2 regions of the Bradyrhizobium sp. GW821-FHT12B03 genome follow, and region 1 is predicted to be linked to the other one. Evidence: riboswitches for the same ligand, from Rfam matches in the RefSeq annotation. Region 1 holds a riboswitch; the other holds the start of a gene.
The links. Region 1 has a riboswitch for cobalamin ahead of AC1RUR_RS06255 (energy-coupling factor ABC transporter permease). Riboswitches for the same ligand answer to the same signal wherever they lie in the genome.
Positions count from the first base shown of each region.

Region 2: it holds a riboswitch for cobalamin, as region 1 does, so the genes downstream of both, AC1RUR_RS28745 (TonB-dependent receptor) here and AC1RUR_RS06255 (energy-coupling factor ABC transporter permease) in region 1, are expected to answer to the same signal.

Region 1 is NZ_JBXAQU010000002.1:480,868-495,014, reverse strand. It holds gene cobT (nicotinate-nucleotide--dimethylbenzimidazole phosphoribosyltransferase) at 1-171, opposite strand, end outside; gene cobF (precorrin-6A synthase (deacetylating)) at 182-931, opposite strand; gene AC1RUR_RS06255 (energy-coupling factor ABC transporter permease) at 978-1,655, opposite strand; cobalamin riboswitch at 1,693-1,912, opposite strand; gene cobA (uroporphyrinogen-III C-methyltransferase) at 1,958-2,689, opposite strand; gene AC1RUR_RS06245 (cobyrinic acid a,c-diamide synthase CobB) at 2,686-3,996, opposite strand; gene cobM (precorrin-4 C(11)-methyltransferase) at 3,996-4,778, opposite strand; gene AC1RUR_RS06235 (cobalamin biosynthesis protein) at 4,775-5,143, opposite strand; gene cbiE (precorrin-6y C5,15-methyltransferase (decarboxylating) subunit CbiE) at 5,140-6,321, opposite strand; gene AC1RUR_RS06225 (cobalt-precorrin-6A reductase) at 6,320-7,066, shown strand; gene cobJ (precorrin-3B C(17)-methyltransferase) at 7,042-7,776, opposite strand; gene AC1RUR_RS06215 (precorrin-2 C(20)-methyltransferase) at 7,773-8,504, opposite strand; gene AC1RUR_RS06210 (precorrin-8X methylmutase) at 8,507-9,136, opposite strand; gene cobG (precorrin-3B synthase) at 9,136-10,299, opposite strand; gene cobN (cobaltochelatase subunit CobN) at 10,296-13,544, opposite strand; gene cobW (cobalamin biosynthesis protein CobW) at 13,544-14,147, opposite strand, start outside.
Region 2 is NZ_JBXAQU010000018.1:106,088-122,174, reverse strand. It holds gene AC1RUR_RS28790 (deoxyguanosinetriphosphate triphosphohydrolase) at 1-1,040, opposite strand, end outside; gene erpA (iron-sulfur cluster insertion protein ErpA) at 1,165-1,494, shown strand; gene AC1RUR_RS28780 (hypothetical protein) at 1,764-2,666, shown strand; gene AC1RUR_RS28775 (dienelactone hydrolase family protein) at 2,842-3,969, opposite strand; gene AC1RUR_RS28770 (ATP-binding protein) at 4,037-6,367, opposite strand; gene xth (exodeoxyribonuclease III) at 6,501-7,298, shown strand; gene AC1RUR_RS28760 (tetratricopeptide repeat protein) at 7,348-8,169, opposite strand; gene ilvD (dihydroxy-acid dehydratase) at 8,156-9,880, opposite strand; gene AC1RUR_RS28750 (hypothetical protein) at 11,150-11,731, opposite strand; gene AC1RUR_RS28745 (TonB-dependent receptor) at 11,806-14,037, opposite strand; cobalamin riboswitch at 14,152-14,366, opposite strand; gene AC1RUR_RS28740 (hypothetical protein) at 14,428-14,610, opposite strand; gene AC1RUR_RS28735 (hypothetical protein) at 14,764-15,021, opposite strand; gene AC1RUR_RS28730 (hypothetical protein) at 15,160-15,372, opposite strand; gene AC1RUR_RS28725 (hypothetical protein) at 15,527-15,703, opposite strand; gene AC1RUR_RS28720 (adenylate/guanylate cyclase domain-containing protein) at 15,808-16,087, opposite strand, start outside.

The DNA.
Region 1 (14,147 bases):
CGCCGCGCGGGGCTGCTCGGTCGCTTGCAGGCCGGCGAGCTCGATCGCGAGCTGCTCGAGCCGGCCGAGTGCGCCAGTCGGCTTTGTCAGTTGCGCCTGCCGCACGATCGCCGCCTCGCGATGGACGACGGATATCTCGGCGCACTTTGTGGTGACCCATTCGGGGAGCATGCTGCCTCGCTTACGGCCTGCGCTTGAGAATGTAGCTGTCCATGATCCAGCCATTCCGCTCGCGCGCCTCCTGCCGGAGGGCGACAATGTGCGGGCCAACTTCAGTAAGGACGCCGGACATGATGATCTGATCGGGCATGCCGAGATAGGCGCCCCACCAGATATGAAGCCCGGCGGGATCGAGCGACTGGAATGCGGTGCCGCCGTCGAGCATCACCACCACGGTATCGACACCCTGCGGCCACCCGCCTTCCCGCAAGCGGCGGCCTGTCGTAACCAGAAAGGGCTCGCCGATGTCGTTGAGCGGCAGCGCATGCGCCGCGCACAGCGTCTGGATCGAGGTGATGCCGGGCACGACCTCGATATCAGGCAAGGGATCGAGCCGCCGCGCGATGCGCAGCGAGGAATCGTAGAGCGAGGGATCGCCCCAGATCAGCAGCGCGACCCTGCCGTCACCTTCGAGATGGCTTGCGATCGTCTGCGACCAGGTCGCGGCGACCGCATCATGCCAATCGTCCACACCCTTGCGGTAGTCCGCCTCGCCCGCGTCGCGCACGGGAAGATCGAACTCGGCGATGCGCGTGGTGTCGCTGGTCAGCACATCCGCGCAGATCGTCCGTCGCAAATCTGCCAGATCGGACTTCGTCGTCCCCTTGCGAGGGATCAGGACGAGATCAGCCGCATTGATTGCGCTAATCGCGGCGCGCGTGAGCTGCTCGGGATCGCCGCAACCGATGCCTATCAGGGAGAGCGTGAGCATCGTGAGCGCGAAGGGCGGCCATCACGGCCGCCCGTTCGCTTGTCTCTCAGGCCGCGTTATGCAAACGCGGGGTGACGAGGCCGGGCGCGGTGACGCCGCGCAGCGACTTCGCCAGCGCCAGCACGCCGAGGTCGGCCAGCGGCTCGATCACGATGACGAGCGCATAAGAGGCCGCGAAGGTCGCGATGTTGACGAGGTTGGTCGCACCGAAGCCGGAGCCATAGAGCGCCCAGAACGCAACCCAGGCGATGACGCCGGCCTGGTAGGTCGTCGACAGCGCCAGCGCCTGGCGATAGCTCAGATCGACATAGGCGGTGTTGCGGGCAATGATCCGCGTGGCAATCGCCTGGATCCCGAACAGCGGCACCAGCAGCGTCGTGACGTTCATGCCGAATTGCGGCAGATCGGGCGGCTCGAAGAAGATGCCCTGGAACAGCAGTCCGAATGCAAGGCCGAAGGCCGTGGGCGCAGCGCCGAACAGCAGGAACAAGGTCGAGCCGAGGATGAAGTGCACCTCGGAGACGCCGACCGGGAAGTGCGGCAGGATCTCGAAGAAGACGAACACGAGGCCCGTGGTGGCGAGCGTCCGCGCCGCGAACGACGTGATGCCCTGCTCGCGCACGGTCTCGACCGCGAGCTTCAACGCAACGCCGCCGACGGCGATGCCGGTTGCGTAACTCAATACGAGCTTGGCGCCCGATACGACGCCGGGTTCGATATGCATGGTTCAGTTCCTTCCTGCCGTCACACCCGACGGCCTTGGCCTCAAAACACGCACGGCCGGTCTCCTGGCTCGCGGTTCACTGGGGATCTCCGGCCTTCCCGGACCTTGCGGCCCAGTGGCTGATTGGAGCCCCTCACCGCTTACAGTCGCGGGGGCGGCTGGGGTTTTGGGCGCCACAACTGGGTCCGCCCATCCCCATTCCCGATTATGCTCCGGCGCTTTGCGCCACCTCGAGCACCATGCCCGTCCTGTGTGCCCCTTTCGCCAGCCGGGCGTCAAGGGCCGAACGGCGGAGGTGGCCGTCATGACGGATAGTCCCCCGCCAGTGCGCCAAACAGGATCACGGCGGCCGTCGAGGCCGCCCCGCCCCGCGCAAGCTGCTCGGCAAGCTCGACAATGGTGGTGCGGACCAGCCGCTCGTCGGGCCGGCCGAGGGATTCGGCGAACAGCGCCGGGGTCGTAGGCGCGAGGCCGTGCGCAATCAATTTTGCGGCAAGCGCCGGAAAGGTACGCCGGCCCATATAGACCACGGTCGTCGCCTCCGGATCGGCCAGCGCCGCCCAGTTCAGGTTCTGCGGCAGCTCGCCGGTGACGTCGGCCCCGGTCACGAACTGCACCCGGCGCGAGGTGTGGCGCCGGGTCAGGGGGATGCCGGCTTGCGCAGCGGCCACGCAGGCCGAGGTGACGCCGGGCACGATTTCGTAGCCGATGCCGGCTTCGCGCAGCGTCGCGAGCTCCTCCTCGAGCCGGCCGAAGATGCCGGCATCGCCCGACTTCAGCCGCACCACGCGCGCGCCAGTCGCGGCATAGTCGACCAGCAGGCGGTTGACGTGATGCTGCTTGGTCGAGGGCCGCCCGGCCCGCTTCCCGACCGCTACGAGATTGGCGCCGGGCCGGGCGAGGTCGAGGATCGCGCCGGAGGCGAGGTCGTCATAGAGCACGACGTCGGCCTCGCGCAGCCGCGCGGCGCCCTTCACCGTGAGGAGCTCGGGATCGCCGGGACCGGCGGAGATGAAGGAGACAAAACCGCTCACCGGTCCTCCGCGATCAGATGGAAGAACGTGCCGGTGGCATTGCCCCGGCGCGAACCGGTCTCGGCGATGACCGTACCGGTCGCGTCGTGCACGACCGCGAGCGGCGTATCGGGCTGGGCCAGAATGGTCGAATAGTGGAACTCATGGCCGCGCAGGCGCGCGCCGGGGTGATGTCCCGGCATTGGCTCTGCGAGCGCGGCCAGACGATAGCCCAGGTGCATGCGGCGTTTGGCGAAGCTCGTCTCCAGGCCGAGCAGGCCAGCCATTTCGTGACGAACGCCATCAGCGTCGGTGAGGCCTGCGCCCAGCACCATATACCCTCCGCATTCGCCATGCACCGGTCGCGCCTCGGCGAAGGCACGCAAGCCGCTGCAAAAGTGCGCATTCGCCGCGATCTTGCCCGCGTGAAGTTCGGGATACCCGCCCGGCAGCCAGCAGACATCGGCGCGCGCGTCGGGCGCTTCATCGGCGAGCGGCGAGAACGAAACGATCTCGGCGCCCGCCGCGCGCCAGGCTTCCAGCATATGCGGATAGACGAAGGAGAACGCGGCATCACGGGCAAGCGCAATACGCTGGCCCGGCGGCGTCACATTAAGACTGTTCGCGGCAGGTTGCGGCGACCAGCTGGCAGCCGATCGCAGCACCGCGTCGAGATCGACATGCTCGGCGACGAAGCGCGCGGCCTCGTCGATCAGCTTGCCGATCTCGGCCTGCTCCTCGGCCTGTACCAGGCCAAGATGCCGCTTCGGCAGGTTGATCTCGGCATGACGCGGCAGCGCGCCGAACACGGCGATGCCGGCATCAACAAGCGCGCGCCGCACGAGATCTTCATGGCGCGGGCTGGCGACGCGGTTGAGCACGACACCAGCGAGGCGCACGCCGGGGCGATAGTCGCGAAGACCCGCCGCGATTGCCGCCGCCGTCTGCGCCTGTCCGGAGGGATCGATCACCAAAACCACCGGCCAGCCCAGCGTCTCCGCGATATCGGCGGTGGCACCGGTGCCCGAGACACCGCGCGCGGCGACGCCGTCGAACAGGCCCATCGAGCCCTCGGCGAGCACGACATCGGCATCCGCACCGCGGCTGACGAGATGCGCGATTCCACCGCGATCCATCGCCCAACTATCGACGTTCACGGAAGCGCGGCCCGTCGCTGCGGCATGGAATGCAGGATCGATATAGTCGGGCCCGCTCTTGAAGCACTGCACATTCAAGCCGCGATTGCGCCAGGCGCGGGCGAGCGCCAGCGTCAGCGTCGTCTTGCCGACGCCGGAGGCCGGCGCAGAGATGACGAGGCTTGCGGGCATCACGCCCCCTCCGGAAAGCGCGGCTCGGCGCCAACAGGCCGATAGCGGCGGTCGTAATCGGCAGCATAGAGGCGGCTCTCGTCAAAATGAGCCGAACCCAGCGTCTTGCCGATCAGAATGAGCGCGGCGCGCTCCATCTCGGTGCCGACAGCCGCATCGAGCGTTGCCAGCGTGGCGCGGACGATACGCTGGTCCGGCCAGCTCGCGCGCCAGACGATCGCGACTGGGCAGTCCGCGCCGTAGTGCGGCATCAGCTCGGCGATGACCTTGTCGAGCAGATGGATCGACAGATGGATCGCGAGCACTGCGCCAGTCGCAGCGAAGGCGGCGAGCTTCTCGCCCTCGGGCATCGCGCTGGCGCGGCCCGGCGTGCGCGTCAGCACCACGGTCTGGGCCAGACCGGGCAGCGTTAGCTCCGCCTCCAGCGCGGCCGCAGCAGCGGCGAAAGACGGCACGCCCGGCGTCACCGCATAGGGAATGCCGAGCGCGCGGAGACGACGGAGCTGCTCGCCCATCGCCGACCAGATCGAGAGGTCACCGGAATGCAGCCGCGCAACGTCCTTGCCATCCGCATGCGCAGCGGCGATCTCCGCGATGATCTCATCAAGTGACAACGGCGCGGTGTTGACGATGCGCGCGCCCGGCGGGCAATGCGCCAGCACGCCCTCGGGCACCAACGAACCTGCATAGAGGCAGACCGGGCAGGCCGCGATCAGGTCGCGCCCGCGCAACGTCAGCAGATCGGGGGCGCCAGGCCCGGCGCCGATGAAATGCACCGTCATGCGCCGTCTCCTTCCGCGATTGCCGCGGTCGCGGTACGATCCTGCGAGACCGCCCGAGTCGCAATCAACCGCGCATGCGGCCCCGCCGCTGCGAGTGCGGCCGCTTCGGCGACCGATCCCGTGCCGAACTTCTCCGTAACTAGCTTCGACTGCGTCGGCGTATCGATGCTAGACAGCACGTCGGCCGGAACAGCCTTGATCGGCACACCACATTCGCGCGCGAGCTGTTGTAGCGCTTCCGCGTCGGCCTTGTCGCTGATAGTCGCCACCGCGCCGAGGCCTGCGGGACCGCCGGCCGCCACGAGCGCCTCACGCAGCGAAGCCAGCGTGACATCCTTCTTGAATCCGAGCCCGGCGACCTTCATCGGACCGCACTCCACTGCACCACGGGCCGCGCCGCCTCCCAGGATCGATAGCGGCCGAGCGGGCCGGCATGGGCGATCTCGACCCGCATCAATTCGCCACCATGACGCTGGTGCAGCTCGCCGAGCAGCGCTTCCGTTTCCAGCGTGACTGAATGAGCAACCAGCCGCGCACCCCGCGGAAGCAGCGACCAGATGGCATCGAACATCGCGCCATCGAGACCACCGCCGATGAAGACGGCGTCCGGCGACTCCAGCCCCGCAAGAGCTTCGGGTGCCCTCGCTGTGACAGCAGTAATCCGATGCGTCAGCCCGAACGCCGCTGCATTGCGGCGCACGTTATCCGCGCGATCCTCGCGCGCCTCGATTGCGGTCGCGGTCCCGCCGCACAGCGCCCACTCGATCGAGATCGAGCCAGAGCCGGCTCCGATGTCCCACAGCCGCTCACCCGGGCGCGGCGCCAGCGCCGAGAGCGCGAGCGCGCGCACCGGCCGCTTGGTGATCTGGCCATCGTGGACAAAGAGATCGTCTGAAAGTCCCGAGCTGCGGTGAATGCCCTGAGCTCCCCTCGCCTGCAATGCCACCGCAATCAGCTTTTCAGTGAGATCATTGACAAAGTGGTCGGCGCGATGCTGGTCGATGCTCTCGCGCGGACCGCCAAGCGCAGCGAGAGTCCACAAGAGTGAAGGCCCCCATCCGCGGTCGGTCAGCCATTTCGCGAGATCACTGACCGCCGTTGCGTCACGCACCAGACAGATGATGCGCGCGTTTTTCGCCAGATGCGGCACCAACCGTTCGAATGGTGCGGCATGAAGTCCAAGGCACGCGACCGATTCGAGACGCCAGCCAAGCCGCGCAGCAACGAGCGAGAATGTCGAGGGAGCCGGATACGCAATCCATTCGTCACCATAGAGCCTCTCGGCCAAGCTTGCGCCAGCGCCATGCCAGAACGGATCGCCGGAGGCCAGCACCACGGTCGGCCGGCCGCGGCAACTCATCACGATGTCTACGTCAAACGGCACCGGCCACGGGCGGCCGCGACCATCCACTTCGGCAAGCGCAAGATGACGCTCGCCGCCGAAGACAGTTTCTGCCTTGGCGAGCGCCTTTCGGCTTGCCTCCGACAGCCCGGCAAGGCCATCTTCGCCGATACCGATGATGGTCAGCCAGGGATCAACCATGAATCGCGCCCTCATTCTGGGCGGAACAGCCGATGCGAGCTTGCTCGCAGCGGCGATCGCGCGTGCAGGGCTTGAGGCCGTCTATTCCTATGGCGGTCGCACCCGCGCGCCCGCCGATCAGCCGCTGCCGACCCGCATCGGCGGCTTCGGCGGCGCGAGCGGGCTTGCGGACTATATCCGCCAAGAAGGCATCACGCACGTGATCGACGCGACGCATCCCTTCGCCGCCGAGATGAGCCGCAATGCGGTTGAAGCGTGCGTGCAGACCGCCACGCCTTTGATCGCGCTGGAACGCGCGCCCTGGACGAGGACGCCCGTCGACCAATGGATCGAAGTTGCCGACGTCAACGCTGCGGCGACCGCGCTTCCGGAAAGCCCGGCAAACGTATTCCTCGCCATCGGCCGCCAGCATATCGCACCGTTTGCGGCCGAACCGCAGCACGCCTACACATTGCGCTTCGTCGATCCGCCCGAAGCGCCGCTGCCCTTCCCTGCTGACGTCATCGTGTCGCGCGGACCGTTCACGATCGACGGCGAGCTTGAGATGCTCCGCACGCGCGGCATCACATGGATCGTCGCCCGCAATTCCGGCGGCGATGGCGCACGCGCCAAGATCGACGCGGCCCGCATGCTGGGCCTTCCCGTGATCATGATCGCGCGGCCGGAGTTGCCCGGGCGCCAGCGGGTCGAGAGCGTGGCCGAGATCATGCGGTGGCTCGGTCATCGCACCTGCCTCGGCGCATAGACCCAGCGGCCGACGCGGCGCGTCTGCGAATTGCCGACGATCACCAGCGTGCGCATGTCGGCCATCTCGGGTGTCGCCTTGTTCAGCGCCACGGTCTCGATCATCTCGTCGGATGCGCTGATCGCGCGCGCAAAGATCACGAGCCGATCGCCACAACCGGCCTCCGTCAGCACCGCGAGCGCGCGGCCAAATCCTTCCGGCCGGCTCGCCGAACGCGGATTGTACAGCGCGATGGCAAAATCAGCGTCCGCCGCCAGTCGCAAGCGCTTCTCGATCAGCGCCCACGGCTTGAGATTGTCGGAAAGGTTGATCGCGCAGAAATCATGCCCGAGGGGTGCGCCGGCGCGCGCGGCCGCCGCCAGCATCGCGGTGATGCCGGGCAGCACGCGGATCGGCAGCGCCTGATATTGCGGCGCCTGTTCGAGCGCCTCGAACACGGCCGATGCCATGGCAAAGACGCCTGGATCGCCGGAGGAGACGATGACGACCTGACCGCCTTCAGCCGCAAGCCGCAGGGCCTCGCGCGCGCGTTGCAGTTCCTCGCGGTTATCCGATGAATGCAGCGTGAGTCCCGGTCGCGGCAGCACGCGCGCGACATAGGGCGCATAGCCCAGGATGTCGGTTGCGGAAGCCAGCGCGGCGGAGACCTCTGGCGTCACCAGCGCGTCGCTGCCCGGGCCGAGGCCCGCGATCGTCAGCGTGCCCGTCATTCGGCGGCGTCCGGATGCCGGCCCTTGCCGTGCACGAGCACGATCGCGAAATAGGGGCAGTCAGCGACATCGATCTCGGCGAGCCGCGCGATGCGCTCGCCCGGCATGGTGCCGCGCTCGACCAGCCAGGCATCGCCCAGCCGGCCGGCGGACGCGAGTGCGCGGCGTACCTTCGCCAGATTACGGCCGGTCTTCATGATGACCAGCGCATCGGAGTCTCGCATGCGGCGTTCCAGCTCGTCTTCGGCAAGCGTGCCCATCAGCACCGTCGTCACGTCGTCGCCGAGCGCGATCGGCTGGCCGACGCCGTTCCAGCAGCCGACCATGCCGGGGATGCCCGCGATCACCTCGATCTCGACGCGGCCCTGCAAGCGCGTGTGCAGATGCATGAAGGAGCCGTAAAAATAGGGATCGCCCTCACAGAGCACGACCACGTCGACCGCGCGTGAGAGCCGCGCCAGGCGCTCGGCCCATTCGTCGTAGAAGCCGGCGAGCAGCTGGACATATTCCGCACTGTCGAAAGCGATCTCGGTCGTCACAGGATATTCCATGGGATATTCGATGACGTCGGCAGCGAGCATTCCTTCGACGATGCGCCGCGCCTGGCCCGGCCTGCCCTTCTTGCGGAAATAGGCGACATGCTGCGCGCTGCGCACGGTGCGATCGGCGCGCACGCTCATCATGTCAGGATCACCGGGGCCGAGACCGCAGCAGATGATGCGTCCCATCGTCATTCGCTCCGGCTCGCCAGCGCGTTCACGGCGGCAACGGTGATCGCGGAACCACCGAGGCGGCCTTCGACCGTCAGCGCCGGCACCGGTAGATCGGCCATCAGCGCCGCCTTGGATTCGGCAGCACCAACGAAGCCGACGGGGCAACCGATGATCGCCGCGGGCCGCGGGCAATCACGGTCCTCGAGCATGTTGAGGAGATGAAACAGCGCGGTCGGCGCGTTGCCGATCGCGACGATCGCGCCATCCAGATGCGGCCGCCACAGCTCGAGCGCCGCAGCCGAGCGCGTGTTGCGCATGGACTGCGCCAGCGCCGGAACGGCGGCGTCGCCGAGGGTGCAGATGACGGCATTGGCAGCGGGAAGCCGCGCGCGCGTAATTCCCTCGGAGACCATGCGCGCATCGCACAGGATCGGCGCGCCCTTCTGCAACGCCCCGCGCGCGGCACTCGCCATGCCCGATGTGAAGCGGATATGCGCTTCCAGGCCCACCATGCCGGCGGCATGGATCATCCGCACCACGACCTGCTCCTCATCGGGCGTGAAGCGGGCAAGATCGGCTTCGGCTCGGATGGTCGCAAAGGATTGCCGGTAGATCGCCGCGCCGTCGGTTTCGTAAGTGTGCGGCATCAGTGCCCTCCCATCAGGATGGAGGGATTGCCGACGATGTCGTCGCGATCCAGGCCGCGCAGGATGGGCTCGTCGCGCGTCGAACCGCCGCGGACGAGATCGAAGCCCGCGCCGGTCGCGACCAGCGTGATCGCAGCCGCGCCGGAATGAGCGCAGCCCTTGGCACAGCCGGAGACGTGAAGCCGCGCGGCCGCGCCGATGTTCGGCGCAAGGGCCGCCGCCAGCGCGCGGGTGTCGGCATGCGCTTCACGGCAGCGCGGCGCGCCGCTACAGGCGATGACGCGCAGCGCCGGATCGTAAGCCTCGGTGATGAGACCGGCCGTAGATGGCATCGTCCGCTTGTCTTCGCTTAAGACCATCCGCCACGGCGTCATGCGCAGCGCATGTCCGCAGCCGGCGAACTGTTTGAGCGTCGCATGCGGCATCTGCCCGAATGCGACGCCGACCATCGCGCCTTGCGGATAGAGGCCAGGGCGCGCCGCAGCCATGATCGGCACCGGCTCGGCCTCGCCGCGTAGCGCGTCGGGCAGGGCTGCGCCAGCGGCAAGATGCGCGGCCATCCGCCCTCGCCCGTCCCTGGCACCGCCTGACGTCACGAACCAATTTGCGAGCGTGAGCGCGGCGGTCACAGCCTCGCCGCGTTGGACGGAACGGCCGAGGCTGGCGCCATTGGCCCGCACCAGCAGTCCACCGGCGCGATCGCGCTCGATCCGCACATCCGCGGAATCGCCGGCGAGCACGCGCGAAGTGCCGTCATCGATGGCAAAGCCGAATTTCGTCGGAAGCGCGAGCACACTGTTCTCCAGCGCCTCCTCGAGCTCGGCGGCGAGCGCCTGCGTCTCGTCGCCCGCGCGCCAGAACGGCGTCACCAGGATGTTGCGCCGGGACTCGGTGTTGGCATCGGGATCGAGCAGCGCCAGCTGCGAAAGACCGTCGAGCAGCAGCCGGTGGCTGCTTTCGCTGACACCTCTGATCTGGAGATTGGCGCGGCTGGTGACGTCGATCAGGCCGTTGCCGTGGCGTTCGGCCAGACGCGCCAGTCCGGAGATCTGCGCCGCGTCGAGTCGGCCGCCGAACGGGCGCACGCGCACCACGAGCCCGTCGCCCGATTGCATCGGGCGCAGCGCGCCGGGACACCAGCCCTTGACCCTGGCCGCACTCATGACGCCTCCTTGAGCGCCGCCGCGATCGAATTGCGACGCGTTCGCCAGAGTGAAGCCTCATGCAGACGGGTGAAGCACGTCTCCATCGCGGCGAGCGCCGCAGGATTTTCGCGGGCCATGAAGGCGCGGACGTCGTCGTTGCCGAGCGTCGCATCATAGTACAGATCGAACAGATGCGGCGGCACGGCACCGGCGAGATGGGCGAAGGCGGCCATGTGTTCGAGCGTCGCCGTGATCTCGGCGGCGCCGCGAAAGCCATGGCGCATCATGCCGGCGATCCAGGCCGGATTGGCCGCGCGCGCGCGGACCACGCGCGAGATTTCTTCCGTCAGCGTCCGCGCCTGCGGCCGGTCGGGACGCGTCGCGTCGAGATGATAGAGCGACGGCGCAATTGCACCGAGATGTGCGGCTGCCGCGGCGACGCCGGCTTCATGCGCGGCATAGTCGGCCGCGAGCAGAAGATCGGTTTCCGGCAAGTCCTGGACGTGAACGAAGGCATCGGCCGATGCGAGCCGCTGTTCGATACCGGCGCGATCGGGCTTGATCTCGCCATCGGCTGAGAACGCCCATGACGAGGCCGACAGCCAGGCTTCGCCCGCGGCGTCACGCGTTTCAGGCGTGAAGGCATCGGGAATCGCGGAGAGGCCGACGCCGTAGTGCCCGGGGCGGGGCGCGAACACGCGGGACGCACGGTGGCGATATGGGTTCTCGTCGCCCTCCTCCTCGCGTGCGGCGAGCGCTTCGGCCGCCGCCTCGAACAACTGAGCGAGGCCGGAGAAGACATCGCGAAACAGGCCCGACACCCGCAGCGTGACGTCGATGCGGGGCCGCCCCAGCTCGGCCGGCGCGATGATGTCATAGCCGGTCACACGGCCGGAGGCGTGATCCCAGCGCGGCGCAAGCCCCGCCAGATGCAGCGCCATCGCGAATTCCTCGCCGGCGGTGCGCATCGTCGCCGAGCCCCACAGATCGACCACGAGGCCGTTTGGCCAGTCGCCGTGATCCTGCAAGTGGCGGCGAAGCAGCTCTTCCGCGAGCTTGATACCATGCGCATGCGCCGACGGCGTCGGCACTGCGCGCGGATCGACGGCAAAGAGATTGCGCCCGGTCGGCAGCACGTCCTGGCGCCCGCGATAGGGCGAGCCCGATGGCCCCGGCGCGACACGTCGGCCCGCAAGCGCGGCGCGCAACGCGTCCCGCTCTGCGTCGCCGCAGGCGCCGCGGCCGAACACGTGCAGGCCGTCGCCGAACTGGCTTTCCTTGAGATCGCAGACGAAGCGATCGATCCGCGGGATCGCCTCGGCTGGCGCTGCCGATGCATCGAGACCGAGATCGTCTTCGAGACCGGCCCCGCGCGCCTCGTCGCGGATCGCAGCGATCAGCCGATGGCGCCGGGCGGGATCGAGACCGTCAGCGGTCGAATATTCGTCGAGGAGCTGTTCGAGCCGACGCAGGCCCTCGGGGACAGCGGATGCCGCAAGCGGCGGCGGCAGATGGCCGATGGTGACGGCGCCGATGCGCCGCTTGGCCTGCGCGGCTTCGCCGGGGTCGTTGACGATGAAGGGATAGATGACAGGGAGATCGCCGATCAGGGCTTCCGGCCAGCAGCTCGACGACAGCGCCACGGATTTTCCGGGCAGCCATTCCAGCGTGCCGTGCGCACCCATGTGTACGACGGCATCGACGCCCTGCCCCCGGAGCCAGAGATAGAACGCGACATAGGCATGGCGCGGCGTGCGGGCGAGATCGTGATAGTCGGCCTCGCGCGCGGCCGTATCGCCACGCTCGGGTTGAACTGCGATGATCGACTGTCCGCATTGGATCGCGGCGAAGTGGAATGCGCCGTCACGACAGCCCGGATCGCTCTCAGGCGTGCCCCAGGCTCGCGCGAGATCATGCTGCAAGGTTTGCGGCAGGCGTGAGAGCGCGGCGCAGTAGTCGGCAACACTCCAGATCAAATTCTGCCTGAGCAGCGTCTCGCCGAGTGCATGCACCGGCGCGACATCGAAGCCGGCCTCGGCAAGATCAGACACCAACGCTTCGACCGAAGCCAGCGCATCGAGACCAACCGCATGCGCTATCTGGTGCGGACGGCCCGGATAATTGGAGAGCACGATCGCCAGCCGCTTCTCATTAGCCGGCTTCTCTGCAAGCCGTCGCCAGGCGGCGACACGCGCAGCAACGGCCTTCACGCGCTCTTCATCCGCGCGATGGGCAAGATACGAAAATTGCAGATCGGGATCACGTTCCGCGGCCGATTTGAAACTCACGACGCCCGCGAACAGGCGGCCATCGACCTCGGGCAGCACCACATGCATGGCGAGGTCGCCGGGCGACAGGCCGCGCAGCGATTCCACCCAGTCCTCGCGCCGCGCCGTGGAGAGCGCGACCTGGAACGCCGGGCACGGCGCAGCGTCGAACGGTGTCGTGCCATCATCGCCCATCGCCGAGAACGCCGTCGCATTGACGATCGCGGCCGGCGGATTTTTCGCAAGATGGTCTCGGAGCCAATCTGCAACGCCCGTAGCCTTCAGCGAGGTGACGAACACGCCGTACGTGTCAAATCCCCGCTCGCGCAGCGTGGCAATCAGCGCGTCGACCGGGCCGGTGTCCGCGGCGGTGAGGTACGAGCGATAGAAGGTCACCAGCGCGCGCGGCCTGCCCTCGCCGTCCGGGATCGCAGCGATGACGCCGCGCGCGGGATCATAGAAGCCCATTTCCGGCACGGTCATCTCGCCGACGACCGGCCCGGCATAAAGACCCGATGCCAGCGCAAGCTGCGCGATCGCCGCTTGTGCCGCGACCGGACCACCGGTGTCGCAGAGCACCTTGAGCCGCCGCAGCGTCGAGACCGGCAGTGTCGAATACGCATCGAGCCGCGTGTCGTCACGGCCATCGGCCGGCAGCACCGCGAGCACGATGCCGCGCGCCTTCGCAAGTTGCTGGAGCGCAGCGAGGCCGTAGGGCCAATAGGACTCACCGCCGATCAGGCGAACCAGGATGCCGCGCGCCTGCGAAAGCGTGCGCTCGATATAGGTGTCGACCGAGAGCGGATGGCGCAGTTCCGCCAGATTAGCCAGCCGCAGCGACGGCAGGTTGCTCTGGCCTCGCCGCCAGCCGGCCGCAAACGCGGCAAGATCGGAATCCGAGTACGAGAGCACCACGAGATCGGCCGGGTCCTGGCCGATGTCCCTTGGCGTCGCGGTCTCCTCGAGACCGCGGCTCTCGCGGAAGACGACGTGCATCAGACACCAAGTCCCGCTTTGATCGCGGCTTCGTCGATATCGCCGTGCTCGCCGATCACGACGAGCTTTGACTGCCGCGCGATCGCGCCCCAGGGCTTGTCGAACTGGTGACGCACGCGTTCGCCGACCGCCTGAAGCAGCAGGCGCATCGGCTTGCCTTCGACCGCGATATAGCCCTTGACGCGCAGCACGTTCTGCTCGCGCGAAAGACGCTGCACCGATGCAACCAGCGCGTCGATGTCGGCAACCTCAGGAAGATCGATCACGACGGAGGCGAAATCGTCGTGCTCGTGGTCCTCCTCGCCATCGTGGTGCGAGGGGCGCGCGGCAAGATCGTTTTCGGCGGCAGCGCCGAGGCCAAGGATGACGCGCGCATCGATCGCACCATCGGTGACTGACAGCATCGGCACGCGACGCGGCATCTCGGCGGTGATCACCGCCTTCGCTGCTTCGAGGCCTGCCGCGCCGGCAAGATCAGCCTTGGTCAGCAGCACGATGTCGGCGCAGGCGATCTGGTCCTCGAACACTTCCGACAGCGGCGTCTCGTGATCGAGATTCTCGTCCGCCGCACGCTGCGCTTCCACCGCGGCCGGATCCGGCGCG
Region 2 (16,087 bases), on a different contig from region 1:
TTCGCGAACAGGTCGAACAGGATCTGTTCGGCCTCCGCCATCACCCGCATCACCCGCTTGTGGCGGTACATGTGCTGGTAGAGGAAGCGCTTGATGGCAGCCTCCTCCTCGGCAACGTCAGCGGGGAACGCGACCAGCGCCCGGCTCTGCTGGCGCACGTCCTGAGCCGATTGCGGCTTCACAGCGGCAAGGTTCTTCTCGGCTTGCGCAAACACCGCGCCGATCAGATGGGAGATCAGCTCCCGAACCAGCTCGGCGCCGCGCCTGACGTCTTCGAGATCGGGGTAATGCGCCGAGGTCTCGGCGATGATCTCGGCGGTGAGCGGCATCACCTTGAGATCGTCGAGATGGAACAGGCCGGCGCGCAGGCCGTCGTCGATGTCGTGGGCGTCGTAGGCGATGTCGTCGGCGAGCGCTGCGACCTGCGCCTCGAGCGAGGCGAAGCTCCACAATTCGAGATCGTAGACCTTGATGTAGTCGGCGATGCCGACGGGAATGCCATGCTCGCGATAGTGCCCGACCGGCGCGCCGCTGCGGTCGGTCAGCGGGCCGTTGTGCTTGACGATCCCCTCCAGCGATTCCCAGGTCAGGTTCAGCCCGTCGAACTCGGGATAGCGGTGCTCCAGCGCCGCGACGACGCGCAAGGCCTGGGCATTGTGGTCGAAGCCACCAAACTCCTTCAGGCAGGCGTCCAGCGCCCGTTCGCCGGCATGGCCGAACGGCGGGTGGCCGAGATCGTGGGCAAGCGCCAGGGTTTCCGTGAGGTCCTCGTCGAGCCCAAGCTGCCGGGCCAGCGCGCGGGCGATCTGCGCCACCTCCAGCGAATGGGTCAGCCGGGTGCGGTAGTGGTCGCCCTCGTGGAACACGAACACCTGGGTCTTGTACTTCAGGCGGCGGAACGCGGTGGAGTGGATCACCCGGTCGCAGTCCCGGCGGAAAGGGCTGCGAGTCCGGCTCGGGGGCTCGGCGACCAGCCGGCCGCGGCTGCGATCGGGGTCGCAGGCATAGGGCGCGTGAGGGGGTGCCATTCCGACGGACACGGCGAATTTAGTCCCTATCCATTTGATTCTGCGTATGGTGGCACTTAACTATGCCGGATGCGGGATACCAAATGAATTGGGCAAGTGACCTTGGTATGACGCCGCCGACGATCGGAGACCAGAGATGACGACTGCCGTGACCATCAGTGACCGGGCCGCACGCCGGATTGGGGAGATCCTCAAGGGCGAAGGGTCAGGCGCGATGCTGCGCATCTCGGTCGAGGGCGGCGGCTGTTCCGGCTTTCAGTACAAGTTCGATATCGACCGCGACCGCACCGACGACGATCTCGTGATCGAGCAGGACAATGCGGTGGTGCTGGTCGATTCCGCCTCCCAGCCCTTCCTGGCGGGGTCGCAGGTCGATTTCGTCGATGACCTGATCGGCGCCTCGTTCCGCGTCAACAATCCCAATGCGACGGCGTCCTGCGGCTGCGGGACCAGCTTCTCGATCTAGCTCGACTTAAAACCTGAAAAACAACCCCATGCACAGTAGCCGGGAAACCGGCACGATGCATTTCGTCTTTTACGAAAATTGATTGACGCGTCGGGCAAGACAGGGGTAGGATGTAATCATCGCGAGGTCCCCAAGGTCGGGGAACTCGACCTGACATACACACGACGGGTTCGATACAGCCCAACGCCGAAGCGGCCCTGCCCCAGTCCGATTCTCCCGCGCAAGTTAGTATCTCGTCGGCGGCGCCGATAGCGGTAGTAAATTATCCGATGCGCATGATTGATCGTTTGTTCTGTTACTTCGTTCTTTTCCTTGCAATCGTAGTTCTCCCGGTGCTTCCCGCGAACGCTGCCGAAACCTGCCCGTTCATCAGCGCAAAGGAACTCGCCGGCGCGATGCCGGCGCTCAAATGGTCGCTGATTTCAAATCAGGACGGCCGCGGCTGCATCTATCAGGGCGGGCGCGGCGACACGATGATGCTGACCGTGTTCCGCAATCCCGACAGGGACCGCGCCAGGGAATTGTACGCAACCTTCGTCAAGACGCTCGGCGAGCGCATGCCGCTTGGCCCGGTGTCCGGGATCGGCGATGAAGGCCAGGGCGGCACGACCGCCGCCGACGCGCAGCGCCAGGAGGCCTCGGTCGTCGCCTTGTCCGGCGATTACATTCTACAGATCGGCGTCTATCCGATCGGCCGGCGTGCCGACGACGCGCTGCTCGGACCGATCACCCAAGCCGCACGCGTTGCCATTGGCAATGTGAACAAGACTAGCGAGCGCTTCGGCACTTGCGAATGGCTCACGGCCGCGGATGCCGACGGCTTCCTCGAAAAGAGCACGCTGACGGTCCAGCGGACCGGCGCGGGCAGCTGCATGATGTTCGATCGCGAGGCCAACACCATGACAGTCGCGGTGATCGCGATCTCGCGCGACACGGTCATGAGCATGATGAAGCGCATGGGCCCGTGCAAGCACGTGGCGATCCCCGAGCTCGGCAGTGAAGCGTTCGGCGAGCATTCCTGCACCAAGGGCAACGGCAATGCCGTCAACATCTTTGTCTGGAAGAACGGCAGGCAGGCTTCGATCCTGTTCGCGCCGGTCAAACCGCACCCGGAGTCCGGCTCGGTCGAGCGCCTGAAGGCGGTCGCCGGCCGAGTCTATGGAAAACTGTGACGGCGCCGCGTTTACACTGCCGGCCGTTGCTCACCTGGATAGAGTACTGGTCCGCGTTCGCTCTGCTCCAACAGCGACCAAGTGCGTACCGCTCACTTCGTCACAATGGGCCAGAGTTGTCATTTTGCAGGAATCAAAGATTCCAGATCCTGCAAAGGATCAAGTGGACTGCGGGTCAATCCTCCGCAAGCTTCTGTCCGACCGCGTAAAGCCTGCAATCGCCGCCGCGCGTATTGATCTTGCATTTCATTAAAGCAGGCTCGCGCGCCTCGAGCCCTGTGCGGCCAAATCCAGTCCCGCAGCCGCCGCGGGTGCTCATCGCGAAGGCCTTGGCGTCATCGGGATTAGAGAGGTAGTCCGCGAACGCCTTCTGACAAGGAGCGATAGCTCCCGGCGGGATTGGCAGCTCAGCGAAGAACGGCGCCGCTATGACAGTCCTGGTCGGAAGACCTAGCTTTTCGAGGAAGGGTTCAACGAACGGAAACCAAGTATCAGCCGACGCGAGCGCGACGGTATCGTGGCCGTTTGATCCGAATGGAGGCAGCATGTGCAACTGCGCAGGCGCACCGCCAGCGCTGTAGGCGGCGAACATGCGCCGCGCCAAGTCAGGACCATAGGATTGATCGTTCTCAGCATAGAGCCAAAGCACCGGGACACGGGCCGTGCGCCCCAATGCGGCTACTGTATCGACTAAGTTATCGGGCGAGCAAGGTTGGTTGGGTGCTGAGAAGCTGTGCCAACCGCCATCAAAATTCACGGCGCCAACTACGCCCGGCATGTTCTGCGCGGCAACTGCCATCACCGAGAGCCCCCCGACGGAATGACCGAGCAAGACAACATGCTCAGCGTCGACCCAGGGCTCATTACGCAGTGAAGCGACCGCCGCAATGACATCGTCGCCGGAAACGCGCACGGCGGGAAGATAGTCGCAGGCCTGCTGCAAATACTCGGAGAACCCTCCCCCCGATCGGCCATAGCCACGACGCATGATCGAGACCACTGCATATCCTCGCTGGGCAAAGGCGACGGCCGCCTTGCTGTAGCCGACCGGAGAGCGGTTGAGGATTTCATTGAAGAATTCATCGCCAAAGATGCCTGGCTGGCCATGAGTGATCACGACGAGAGGAAATTTGCCGGGGCGATCAGGACGAATGACGAAGCTTTCCAGCGACACTTTGTTGCCGGAGATCACGACAGGCAACATCATGTGCGCGCTCATCAGCGGCCCGTCGCTGGCGCGGGCGGAGACCGTGAACAAGATGAGAAGCAGGGCAATGAGGCGCATGGCGGCGCAAGCTAACATGGCGCATCCGAATTGGCAGCGTCCAACCAACCGGTGCGAAACGCATATTCAGGCACAGGGTTAGCGCTTATGCGCCCGTCATCTGCCTTTCCTCGTCCGTCCACTCCACCTCATCAGGCGTCAGCTCCGGCTGGAGCGGCGCGTCGTCCGTTATCACGTGTCCGTCCAGTGCACGCAGCAACGCCGCGACCAGCGCGGGCTTGCGCAGCGGCTTGGCCAGGAAGTCCGACATGCCGGCCTCGCGGCAGATCCTGACGTCGTCCGGAAAGGCATTGGCGGTGAGCGCGACGATCGGCAACGCTTCGAAGCGGCCGCCCTGTGCGCGGATCGCGCGGGTCGCGGCGAGGCCGTCCATGTCGGGCATCCGCACGTCCATCAGCACGACGTCGCAGTCCCCCTCGGAGGCCGCCGCGACGGCCTGGACGCCGTCGGTGACGACCCGCAGCTCGACGTCGAAGGCTCCCAACATCTTGGTCACGACCATGCGGTTGACGGCATCGTCCTCGGCGACCAGCACCTTTAGTGGGCGGTCGAGCTCGGCGATGCGGGCCTTGAGCTCATCGGCTTCGTCACGACCCGCCGCTTGATCGGAGGCCTGCGCCTGGCTCCAGGGCAGCACCAGTGTGAAGTGGAAGGTCGAGCCCTCGCCCGGCGTCGAAGTGACGCCGATCGTACCGCCCATCTGCTCGATGATGCGCCGGGAGATCGCAAGGCCAAGTCCGGTGCCGCCGAAGCGGCGGCTGATCGAGGCGTCGGCCTGCGCGAAATCGCTGAAGAGCTGGCCGAGTTTTTCGGGGGCGATGCCGATGCCGCTGTCCTTGACGGTCCATTCGACGGTCGCCAGCAGGTCGCGCCGCGCCTGGCAGGTGGCCGAGATCGTGACCTCGCCCTCATCGGTGAATTTCACCGCGTTGGACGCGAGGTTGAGCAGTACCTGGCGGATGCGCGCGACGTCGCCACGCAGCGTCGGCGGCAGGTTCGGATCGAGCTCGACCTTGATCGCGAGCCCCTTGCTCTTGGCGCTCGCGCGCACGACGGTCGCGATCGTCTCGACCAGCGTCCGCGGCGCAAAGTCGATCGCCTCGAACGCGAAGCGGCCGGCCTCGAGCTTGGATAGATCGAGGATGTCGTTGAGAATGCGCTGGAGGTTATCGCCGGACTCGCGGATCGTGGTGACGGCCTCGCGCTGCTCCGGATCGAGCCTGGTTTCGAGCAGCATGCTGGCGAGCCCGAGCACGCCGTTCATGGGCGTGCGGATCTCGTGGCTCATCACGGCGAGGAAGTCGGACTTGGCGCGGCTCTCGGCCTCGGCCTTTTCCGCGCGCCAGCGCTCGGTCACGTCGCGGCCGAAGCCGCGATAGCCGAGGAACTGGCCGTCGCGATCATAGGCCGGCTTCGCGGTCAGCGACCACAGCCGCGCCTCGCCGCCGGCGACGACCTTGAGGTTCATCTCGTGCAGCGGCTCGGCATGTTCCATCAGGCCGACGACGTTGTAGGCCGCGCTCTTGTCCTCGGGACAGAGCATGTCGAGCACGTCGGCGAATTGCGATCCCTTCAGAAGCGGCAGCGGCAGTTGCGCGACATCGGCGAAGCGCTCGGGCACATTGACCAGACGTCCCTCGGCGTCGGTCTGCCACAGCCAGTCGCTGGCGTTCTCCTGAAAATCCTTCAGCAGCAGCGAGATGATCTCGGTCTGGCGCTCGAGCTCGAGCTGGGCCTTGAGATTGCCGAGGAACAGGTTGCCTTGCGAGACGATGTTGCGCGCCATGAAGAACGCGAACAGCAGCAGGAACAGGGAGGTCACCAGATACGGCCCGGCGCCGCACAACAGCAGCGCGCCGGCGCAGCCGACCGTCATGGTGGCGAGATAAACGAGGCCGGCCCGCGGGAAGGTCGAGAGCGTGAAGGCGCCGCCGGACATCATGCCGACCATCAAACAGGCCAGGATCAGCTGGCTGGTCGGCTCGACATGTCTGAACAGCGCCAGTGGCAGCGTGCCCCAGATCGCGGCGAGGAAGAATGCCTGCCGCAGCATGTGCCGCGCGGCGCGGGGCGATGCCTCCTGCGGCGGATTCCGGTGCGACCGCCGCCACGACCGAAACGCAACCAGGGCGACGGCTGCGAGCGTCAGGCCCCAGACCGCGAGGAAGTCGTTCCAGCCCCTGCCCCAGAACAGGATCAGCACGATGGCGACGTTGAGCATGGTGACAGCCATCGTCACCGGGATCAGCCGCGTCACCGCGTCGATCTGCTTGGCGCGGATCCGGCGCAGCTCACGCTCGCTGAGATCGGCGGTCAGGCCGTCCTCGATCTCGAAGCCGCCGAGCCAATACAGGAACGCGCCGACCAGTCCGTCGCGCGGCTCAGTCCGTTGTGAAGCTTTGACCCGCCATCCCATCCGTAGAACCTTTTCCGTATCAATGGCCTGCGGCCCGCTTAAGCCGGGTTAATTTTGTGGGAGATTTTGCGGCGTCCTTGACGGGAGCGTTTGCATTTTGTTCTAACTGACGCCCCTGCCCGGAGCCGTCGATATGCCCATCAGAGTAGCCACCTGGAACGTGAACTCGGTCCGGCAGCGGATCGATCTGCTCCTGACCTGGCTGAGGGAGTGCCAGCCGGACATCGTCTGCCTCCAGGAGATCAAATGCGTCGACGAGGCCTTCCCGCGGCTGGAGATCGAGGCGCTCGGCTACAACGTCGTCACGCATGGGCAGAAGACGTTCAACGGCGTCGCCCTGCTCTCGAAGCTCCGGTTCGACGAGACCAAGTCGGGGCTCGCGGGCGACGACGAGGACGCGCATGCCCGCTTCCTCGAGGGCGTGGTGACGCTCAAGCGCGGGGTGCTGCGCATCGCCTGCCTCTATCTGCCCAATGGCAATCCGGTCGGGACCGAGAAATATCCCTACAAGCTCAAATGGATGTCGCGGCTTCTTGAATATTCAAAGGAGCGCCTCAAGACCGAGGAACCGCTGATCCTGGCAGGCGACTTCAACGTCATCCCGCACGCCCGCGACGTCCACAATCCCGCGGCCTGGACCGAGGACGCGCTGTTCAAGGCGGAGACGCGGGAGAGCTTCCAGTCCCTGCTCGGCCTCGGCCTGACCGACGCGCTGCGGGCGGTCACCGACGAGCCCGGGCTCTACACCTTCTGGGATTACCAGGCCGGCGCCTGGCAGAAGAACCATGGCCTGCGGATCGACCATCTCCTGCTGTCGCCGCAGGCCAGCGACCGGCTCGCCAATGTCGGCATCGACAGCTATGTGCGGGCCTGGGAGAAGCCGTCGGACCACGTGCCGGTATGGGCGGATCTGGATCTCGAGGCGGCGTAACGCCGCCTCTTTCTGGATCTGGAGGCAGCCTAACGCCGCCTCTTGGGGCTCACTCGCGGCGGCCCTGCACCCACTGCTCCAGCATTTGCAGGCACATGGCACGGTCGTCGTCGGAGGCCTTGGACAAGGCGCGGTTGTAGCTTTCCTTGATCCAGGTCTCTTCGCTACCTGCGCTGTCGCGAGCCAGCGTCAGCCACATCAGGCCGCGCGCGGCCTGCCGCGGCAGGCGGTCACCGTTGAACAGCATCTGGCCGAGCAGCGCCTGGGCCTCGTGCTGGCCCTTCTGCGCGGCAAGGCCGAGCCAGCGCGCGCCATAGCGGAAATCCTCGCGCGAGGCGTCCGGCGTCTTCAGGTACAGCCGGGCGAGGTCGTACTGGGCGTCCGCGTTGCCGAAATAGGAGGCCGCATAGGAGAACATCTCCCGCGCCCGGTCCTGGTCCGGCTTGATCTTCGAGTTCGGGATGCCGCTGAGATAATAGCGGCCGAGCGCAACGAAGGCATTGGCCACGATCTGCGCCTGCGGCGCCGACGGGCTGTCCTCGGCATGCGCGTTGGCGATCCGGCTGAAATATTCGAAAGCGCGCAAATCGTCCTGGGCCACGCCGTCGCCATTGGCGTACATGCGGCCGAGCTTCCACTGCGCGATCGGATGGCCGCCCTCGGCGGCATATTGCAGGGCGCTGAGCGAGGTTTCCTGGGTGGCCGGCGGCACCTTGCTGCGCACCGCACCCGCGGCTCCCGGCAGGGTCGTCACGACGGGGATGGTCGCGTCCTTCTGGTTGACCGGCGCGCCGTCGAAGGCGAGCGCGGGCGCGGCCAGCGCACCGACCCCCAACACAAACGCAACAATGGCACGCCTAGATGTCCGCATAGCACTGTTTCTCGTGCGCGCCGCCCGGATGGGTCACTGCCCCCCCGACCGCGGGTCCAACCTGCTGAGCATATTTCCAGAGCGCGCCCGTCGTGTGGTTAGTCGCGCGAGCGGTCCATTTGGTCTTGCGCTGGGCAAGCTCCTGGTCGCTCAATTTTACGTTAAGGGTACCGACGTCCGCGTCGATCTCGATGATGTCGCCGTCCTCGAGCAGCCCGATCGGGCCGCCGATGGCCGCTTCCGGCCCGACATGGCCGATGCAGAAGCCGCGGGTGGCGCCGGAGAAGCGGCCGTCGGTGATGAGCGCAATCTTGCCGCCCATGCCCTGGCCGGTCAGCGCCGCGGTGGTCTGGAGCATCTCCCGCATGCCGGGGCCGCCCTTGGGGCCCTCGTAGCGGATCACGATGACTTCGCCTTCCCGATAGGTGCGCTTCTGAACGGCCTCGAAAGCATCCTCCTCCCGGTCGAAGCACCTGGCCGGACCGGTAAACTTGAGGTTGGACATTCCCGCGACTTTCACGATCGCACCTTCTGGCGCCAGATTGCCCTTCAGACCCACCACACCGCCGGTGACGGTGATCGGCTTGTCTGCCGGGTGCACCACGTCCTGGTGCGGATTCCACTTCACGCTCTTGAGGTTTTCGGCGATCGTTCGACCGGTGACCGTAATGCAGTCGCCGTGGAGAAATCCGTTGTCGAGCAGCGTCTTCATCAGAAGCGGGATGCCACCTACTTCAAACATGTCTTTGGCGACATAACGGCCACCCGGCTTCAAATCCGCGACATAAGGTGTCTTTTTGAAGATTTCGGCGACGTCGAACAGGTCGAACTTGATGCCGCACTCATGTGCGATTGCCGGCAGGTGCAATGCAGCATTGGTCGAGCCACCGGAAGCCGCAACCACGGCGGCGGCATTCTCCAGCGCCTTGCGGGTGACGATGTCGCGCGGCCGGATGTTCTGGGCGATCAGGTCCATCACCGTCTCGCCCGCGGTCATGCAGAACGCGTCGCGGATTTCATACGGTGCCGGGGCACCGGCGGAGTAAGGCAGCGCCAGGCCAATCGCCTCGGAGACAGTCGCCATGGTGTTGGCGGTGAACTGGGCGCCGCAAGCGCCCGCCGAGGGGCATGCCACGCGCTCGATTTCGTCGAGGTCCTCGTCCGACATGGCGCCGACCGAGTGCTTGCCGACGGCTTCGAACATGTCCTGCACGGTGACCTGCTGCCCGCGGAAATTGCCGGGCAGGATCGAGCCGCCATAGATGAAGATCGAGGGCACGTTGAGGCGCACCATCGCCATCATCATGCCCGGCAGCGACTTGTCGCAGCCGGCAAGGCCGACGAGCGCGTCATAGGCATGACCGCGCACGGTCAGTTCGACGGAATCGGCGATGCATTCGCGCGACGGCAGCGAGGAGCGCATGCCGTCATGCCCCATGGCGATGCCGTCGGTGACGGTGATGGTGCAGAATTCGCGGGGCGTACCGCCAGCGGACGCCACGCCCTTCTTCACCGCCTGCGCCTGGCGCATCAGGGAGATGTTGCAGGGAGCGGCCTCGTTCCAGCACGAGGCGACGCCGACGAAAGGCTGATGGATCTGCTCGGTGGTCAGACCCATGGCGTAGAAGTAGGAGCGATGGGGCGCGCGCGAGGGGCCTTCCGTCACGTGACGGCTCGGCAGCCTCTGCTTGATGTTGGTCTTCGCGTCCATCGCAAACCAGTTTCCCCGGCCAACCCTTTCAGACCCGAAAAATCAGACCCAAGATTTGAATCGACCTTGGGATTTTCCGTCGCCTTGAGGACCGCCGCTGCCCCTGAAACATTAGAGAGATTTTATTCATGTTCGGGTGTGGCTAAAAAGCGGCGGTGATGCGAACTGGCGGTGATGAGGGTTAAATCCGCTGAGACTGTTGCGAAGACAGCACAATCGTTACCGGGAAGACACGAGGTTCGCTTACTGAGATACCCTCATCAAGCGGACGATCCACAACTCCAGGTTTTGTGAGCGCATATTGCGCCAAACTTTCCCTCAACCGCCACGCGCACACAAGTGAGTCGGTACGACTCTCCACTCGTCGACCACTCCTCCTCGTGCCCCGGCTCTGCAGCGCACCGCCGTGCCGGACGATGCTTCGCATCGCCGGGGAGACGCTGCGCTGCGTCCGGGGCACGAGGTGCAATTCGTTTCGCATCCATTCTCGATCACAGACATGCGTTCGCAGCCTCGCGGCGCATTTCGCCCGAGCTTTGCTTGATCTCTCCACCCTCATAACCAAGAGGGCGCAGGGAAGGCCGGGTGCTGACCTCGCACCCGCGGTCCGCTGCGCGAAAAGCGCACGCAGAAAAACCGCACAGCAGCATACAGGTGGTGCCGATCACTCGGCCTTCCCTGCGCGATGGTCGGACGGCTTATGCCGTGCTCTCCCGGGAGCCGAACTTTCCTTCTGGCCTCCCTCGCCCCGCGAATTGACGATGCTGTCCGCCCGGTTGGGCTCGCACACACCTCCGCGAAAGCTTGACCGTAGCAACGACGGCCAGGACCACACGGTTTTGCCGTACGCACGGCCCGCCCTATCGCCGCAGTTTTCCCGGCCCTGTCGACGAAGCCGGAAACTTACAGACGAGACGAACCTGACAGCGCCGCTCGTCCGCACGCGGCCGCGAGCTCACAGGGACTACCCGCCCTGCCCGCACCTTTCGTGCCGACGCTGCCGCGTCCACCGCAAGCCCGGCTCGCGAACAAGACGACCACATGATCGCCCCTCAAGGATGAGCCGGGATGGGCGACACATACGCCATTTCCGAATTTCGGTAAAGTGGAATATTTTCGCGGCAGCGGCTTGACAGCTTCGCGGGTGTTTTGCCCGTCGGGCAAGATCTCGCAGCCCGGATGGAGCGCAGCGTAATCCGGGGTTCTCACCTCGCTGAAAAACCTTCCCGGATCGCGCTGCGCTCCATCCGGGCTACGCGAGAGGACCGCTCAGGCCGACATCGCTCCCTTGCGCCCGAACGGCGCAAGCAGGCGGACGATCTCGCAGGCGGCGACGAGGCCGGCGAGCCAGACGGCGCTGGTCAGTCCGATCCGCGCCACGATGGAAGCGGTGAAGGCGCCCTCTCCGCCCAAGGTCGGCGTCGCGGCGAGCAGCACGAGCTCGTAGGCCGCGTAGGCGGCGATGAACGTGATCGCCAGCATCAGCGGGGTTCGGCCCTGCGGCAGCGCACGGAGCACTGCGGACGACACGGCGGTCGCGACCAGCGCAGCGGCGCCGATGACGAGCCCCCAGCCAATCGTGCTGCCGTCGATCGGATAGTGCAGCGCGCCGAAGCCGATGCTCTGGTTCACCAGCCATGCGCCGGTGACGACGAGCAGCGCAGGACGCAGCGGCAGCATTGCCGCCGCAACGACGGCGAAGGCCGCAAACGGCGTCGCGCAGGCCAGCGCGAAGCTCGCCAGTGCGCATGACACCGTGAGCAGCGCAAAGCCGAACATCGGCGCAAGGCGCGGCGCGACCGGATGAAGCCGGAAGCGGTCGGCGTGAGACGGCAGGATGCTGAGAGCCATGGGTGATCTCCTTCTTTTCGAATTCTAGTCCATTTGAGAGCCTGTGACAGCCCTCATCGCGGTCAGAGCCTTGATCAGAAATTGGCGCCGGCCTTGAGCAGATAAGTGCGGCCGGGCAGCGGATAGGCGCTGAAGCGGCCGTCCGTAAACGTGCTTGCGATCGCGTAGTCGTAGTAGAGCGCGTTCAGCAGGTTGTTGACGCTCAGCGACCAGAAATAGCGCTCGTATTGACCGCTGAGCTTGAGGTCGATCGTGCCATTGGCAGGGATCGGCCTCTGTGTCGCCGCCTGGTCGTTGTCCATGCGCCGCTCGCTCCAGAAGCGCGCGGTGGCGTCGAGCACCACATAGTTCTGCCAGATGTTCCAGGTGAGGCCTACACTCGCGGTGTAGCGCGACACCAGCGGCACGTCGTTGCCGGCCCAGACGCCCTCGCGGAACACGGCCCGTGTATAGGCCATGCCGGAGCGCAGCAGCAGAGAGTCGTTGACGCGATAGGACACACCGGTCTCCGAGCCGTAACGGCGGGTCGGATCGAGATTGGTGTTGTAGAACAGGATCGGACTGAAGTGGATCTCGTTGGTGAGGTCCATCAGGTAGACACTGCTCTGCAGCTGCAGCCCGCCCCCTCTGATGCGCAGCCCGCCCTCGACATCCTGCGAGGTCTGGGTCTTGAGCCGGAAGGTCTGCGGGACCGGATTGAAGAAGGGGTCGAATGAAGGGCCTGATGACACCCGCTCGTCGACGTCAGGTGTGCGGAACGCACGCGCAGCGCGACCGAACAGCGAGACCATGTCATTGAGGCGATGCTCGGCGCCGAGGTGCAGCGCATACTGAGTTTCATCGCTCCGGAGCGGGAGCGCACCGATGTCGGCATTGAATGGAGCTGCCGGGTCGAAATTGTCGCGCGCCGAGAGACTGATGGTCTGCACCCGCGCGCCGTAGGAGATGTCGGTCATGGGCGCCACACCCAATGTGTGCTGAAAATAGCCCGCAACCGTCTGCTGCCTGAGATCGTAATTGTGCCAGGGAGCGAGCCCCTGGCCGGCGCCGCGGTTCTGCTGAAAGCTCGCATCGTAATAGTCGAGGCCGGTCAACAGCTGCGACGGCATCCCCTGCAGCGAGCCCTTCACGCTGAGCCGCGGCGTAATCGACCATGTCGTCAGGTCGGCATCGACATAGGTCGACGTGAAGAACGCGGGAACCGGCGCCGGACTGGAGAAGAACGCGCTCTGCTGCTTCTTGTCGCGCGCGCCGCCGTCCACGATGAGATCGACGCCGTTGACCAGGGTTTTTGTGAAGCCCGCTGTCGCGCCAAGGCCCTGCTGGTTGGCGTAGTTGAAGGGTGTGCTGGTTCCCCGTCGGCTGGTCGCGAGCTCGTCGACGCCGATGGACGGATCGACGGCGCGGCCGCCCGGCAGCCGCAGCTCCTGATTGTCGCCGGTCACGGTGAAGAAGGCAGTCAGGCCGGGCGTGTTATAGTTCAGATTGCCGACGCCGTTCTCCTGGACATAGCGATTGTTGTCGCGGTAGCCGTCTGTCTTGACGGCATTGCCGTGAAACGAGGTCGACCACGGGCCGGAATTGAGCGACGTCGAGACATTGCCAAGCCTGGTGTTGAACGACCCGAATCCGGCCTCGATGCGCGCGGCAACGGGCGGCCCGCCGACGCCGTTCCTGGTGACGATGTTGATTACGCCGCCCACCGCATTGTCCCCATAGAGCACCGCGCCGGCATTGCCGCGCGTGATCTCGATACGCTCAATGGAGTTGAGCGGGATAGTGGACAGGTCCACCTGCGCGATGTCGATGTCATTCAGCCGCCGCCCGTTGATCAGCACCAGCGAATTGGCGGTGGCAAACGCACCGAAGCCGCGCAGGTCGACGCTGGTCTTCGCGCCGACCTGGCCGCCATAGAGCGTCGTGATCTGGGCGCCCGGCACTTGCGTCGCGATGATCTCGGCAAGAGTCTGCGAGGGCGCATGTGCGATGTCCGCGGCCGTGATGACGGTTGTGGCAGCCCCGACAATGCCTCCGTCGCTGGCGACCACCTTGCCGCCGGAGCCGGTTGCGCCGGCTCCATTGGCTGGCGGCGCTCCGCTCGCGGCTCGCCGCCTCGTCGTGTCGCCATCGCCGATCGCCCGGGCGCGCGTGCGGTTCTGATCGTCGGACCTGGTCACTTCGACCGGCGGCAGCTGCTCGGCAGCGGCTTGCTGCGCGAAGGCGGTGGGAAGATCGATCGAACAGAGGGAAACGGCAGCAACGATGCCGGCGTTAAAGCGCCTGGCGGCAAAGACAGTACGGGACACGGTTGTAACCTCGGTATGACGTCAGTGGCACGTCACAGCGAACGAGGTTCCAAGGCGGAGCGATCGATTGCTCCGGTGAAGCCAATGCCTGTACTCCCCGACCGACATCTTCGCGTGTGACCACGGCTGACGGCAGGTCTCCTGGCTCGCGGGTCGTTACCTCTACGTCGCCTTCCCAGGACCGAGATTCCCAGTGGCATATGACGAAAGATTCACCGCTTACAGTTGCGGGGGCAGCCGTGGCGTTGGGAAAATCCCGGCGTCGGGACAATCTCGCACCACGTTCCCTTTTGATCTCCGTGAGGAGAACCGTCGCCGATCAAACTAGGGGCGAGCATATGGAGAGTCAATCGACCGGTGGAACGATGAGCTCCAGCGCAAGGCAGACAATCAGGAAGGCTTCCGCGCCGCGCGCGTCGTGACCACCGCCCGCTCGCCGGCATCGACGAGCTGACCGATGCCGGTCCGGCCTGCGAGCGCGCAGCGGATGATGTTCTCGGCGACCGACCTGCGGAACCCATGGTCCTCGCCTGCGGGCCGATTGCGGCAAATCCGATCCAGCGCCAGCTTCATGTTGATCCGTGTACGGGTGTCGAAATGCTCACTGATCATTCGCCCGGCCCCGCTACGTGACGTTGGAGATGGTGGGGCGGAAACGTCCGACGAAACGCCCGGGTTCCGAAACCGGATCGAGCAACGTGCCGGCCGGCTACGCCCGCCCTCTTGCTACGCCCGCCCTCTTGGGCGCTGCGCCTGGGCCCAGGCCACAGTGACATCGCGCGGCGGGATGTCGATGCGCCTGATCGGCGTCAATTCGCCCGAGGCGGAGACGATCGCGGTCTCCTCGCGGCGACAGCGCGGGCACACGAAGCGGACCTCGCTCGGGGACGCCGACCAGCTCGAGCGTTTGACGTTGGCCGCCATCGGCCATGCGTCGCACTGCGAGCATGACACCAGAAACCGGCCGGGATCGAGCATACCCATTCCATCGGACTCCGCGTCCTGCCTGCTCCTACCAATGATGTGTCAGGTAAATCGTTCCGGTGCCCCAACACCGCCAGTTCCTCGCCGCCCAAGCGGCCGGCGATCCCAGCCCTCCGCTTCTGCCAAACCGCCGGCCGCTCAGTGAGCGCCCTTGAGCGTGCAGGACGTGGTGCAGGTGACCGTGTTGCCGTGGTCGCACGCCTTGCAGGCGGCGACGCACTGCTTCAGGTCGCGGGAATTGTAGGAGCTGTAGTTCCGCACCGGGCAGGCTGCGGTCGAGCCCGTGATGTCCTGCTCCTGGTTACAGGCCGCAGTCATGAGCGCGAGAATGAGAACCGCAACAACACGCATGGGACTGCCCCGTAAGAACACCGGCAAAGCAATATCCGCGAGACGCGCTGCATCGCAGCAGGCCTCGGCATTCCCAAAGCGAGCCATCGCGAATCGCGACGCTCACTCCCTGGAAGGATGCGTGCCAAATGTTAAGAACGGATTGCAGTTGCCCTCAGGCCGCAGCCCGGGTCGCAACCGCGGCCCGAGTCTCGCTCGCCAGCTGGTAATAGTGCTCGGCGAGCTTGAGATAGAATTCACGCTTGCTGCTGTCGGTAGCGAGCTTGGCGATCAGCTCGCATTCGGCCGTGAGCGTCTCGAACCGTTCCAGCCTGTCCTCAAGTTCTGTCATCGGCGTGTCCCCATCAAACGCCTCAAGGACGACAAACCTAGGCCCGGGAAATAGGTCACGGCGAACATCGTTATCGAGTAGAATCAAATTTCCCGCGCGGCGGCTTACTTCTGCTCCGGCCGCCAGGCGCCGTCCCACCCCTCCTCCGGCGGATTGGCCTCGAACTGCGCGATCCGGGCGAGCAGCGTGCGCGAGGGACCATCGCCGGGGACGGCTTCGAGCGCCGCGTTGAAGGCGGCGCTGGCCTCGTCGAAGCGGCGGGCGCGGTAGGCGGCAAGGCCTTCGGCGTAGTGCGTGCGCAAGCTGGCCTGCGCGGCGGTGAGCGCGCCGGCCCTCGCCATCACCTCGAAGACCACCTGCGGCGCGCTCTGGCCGGCGACCGCG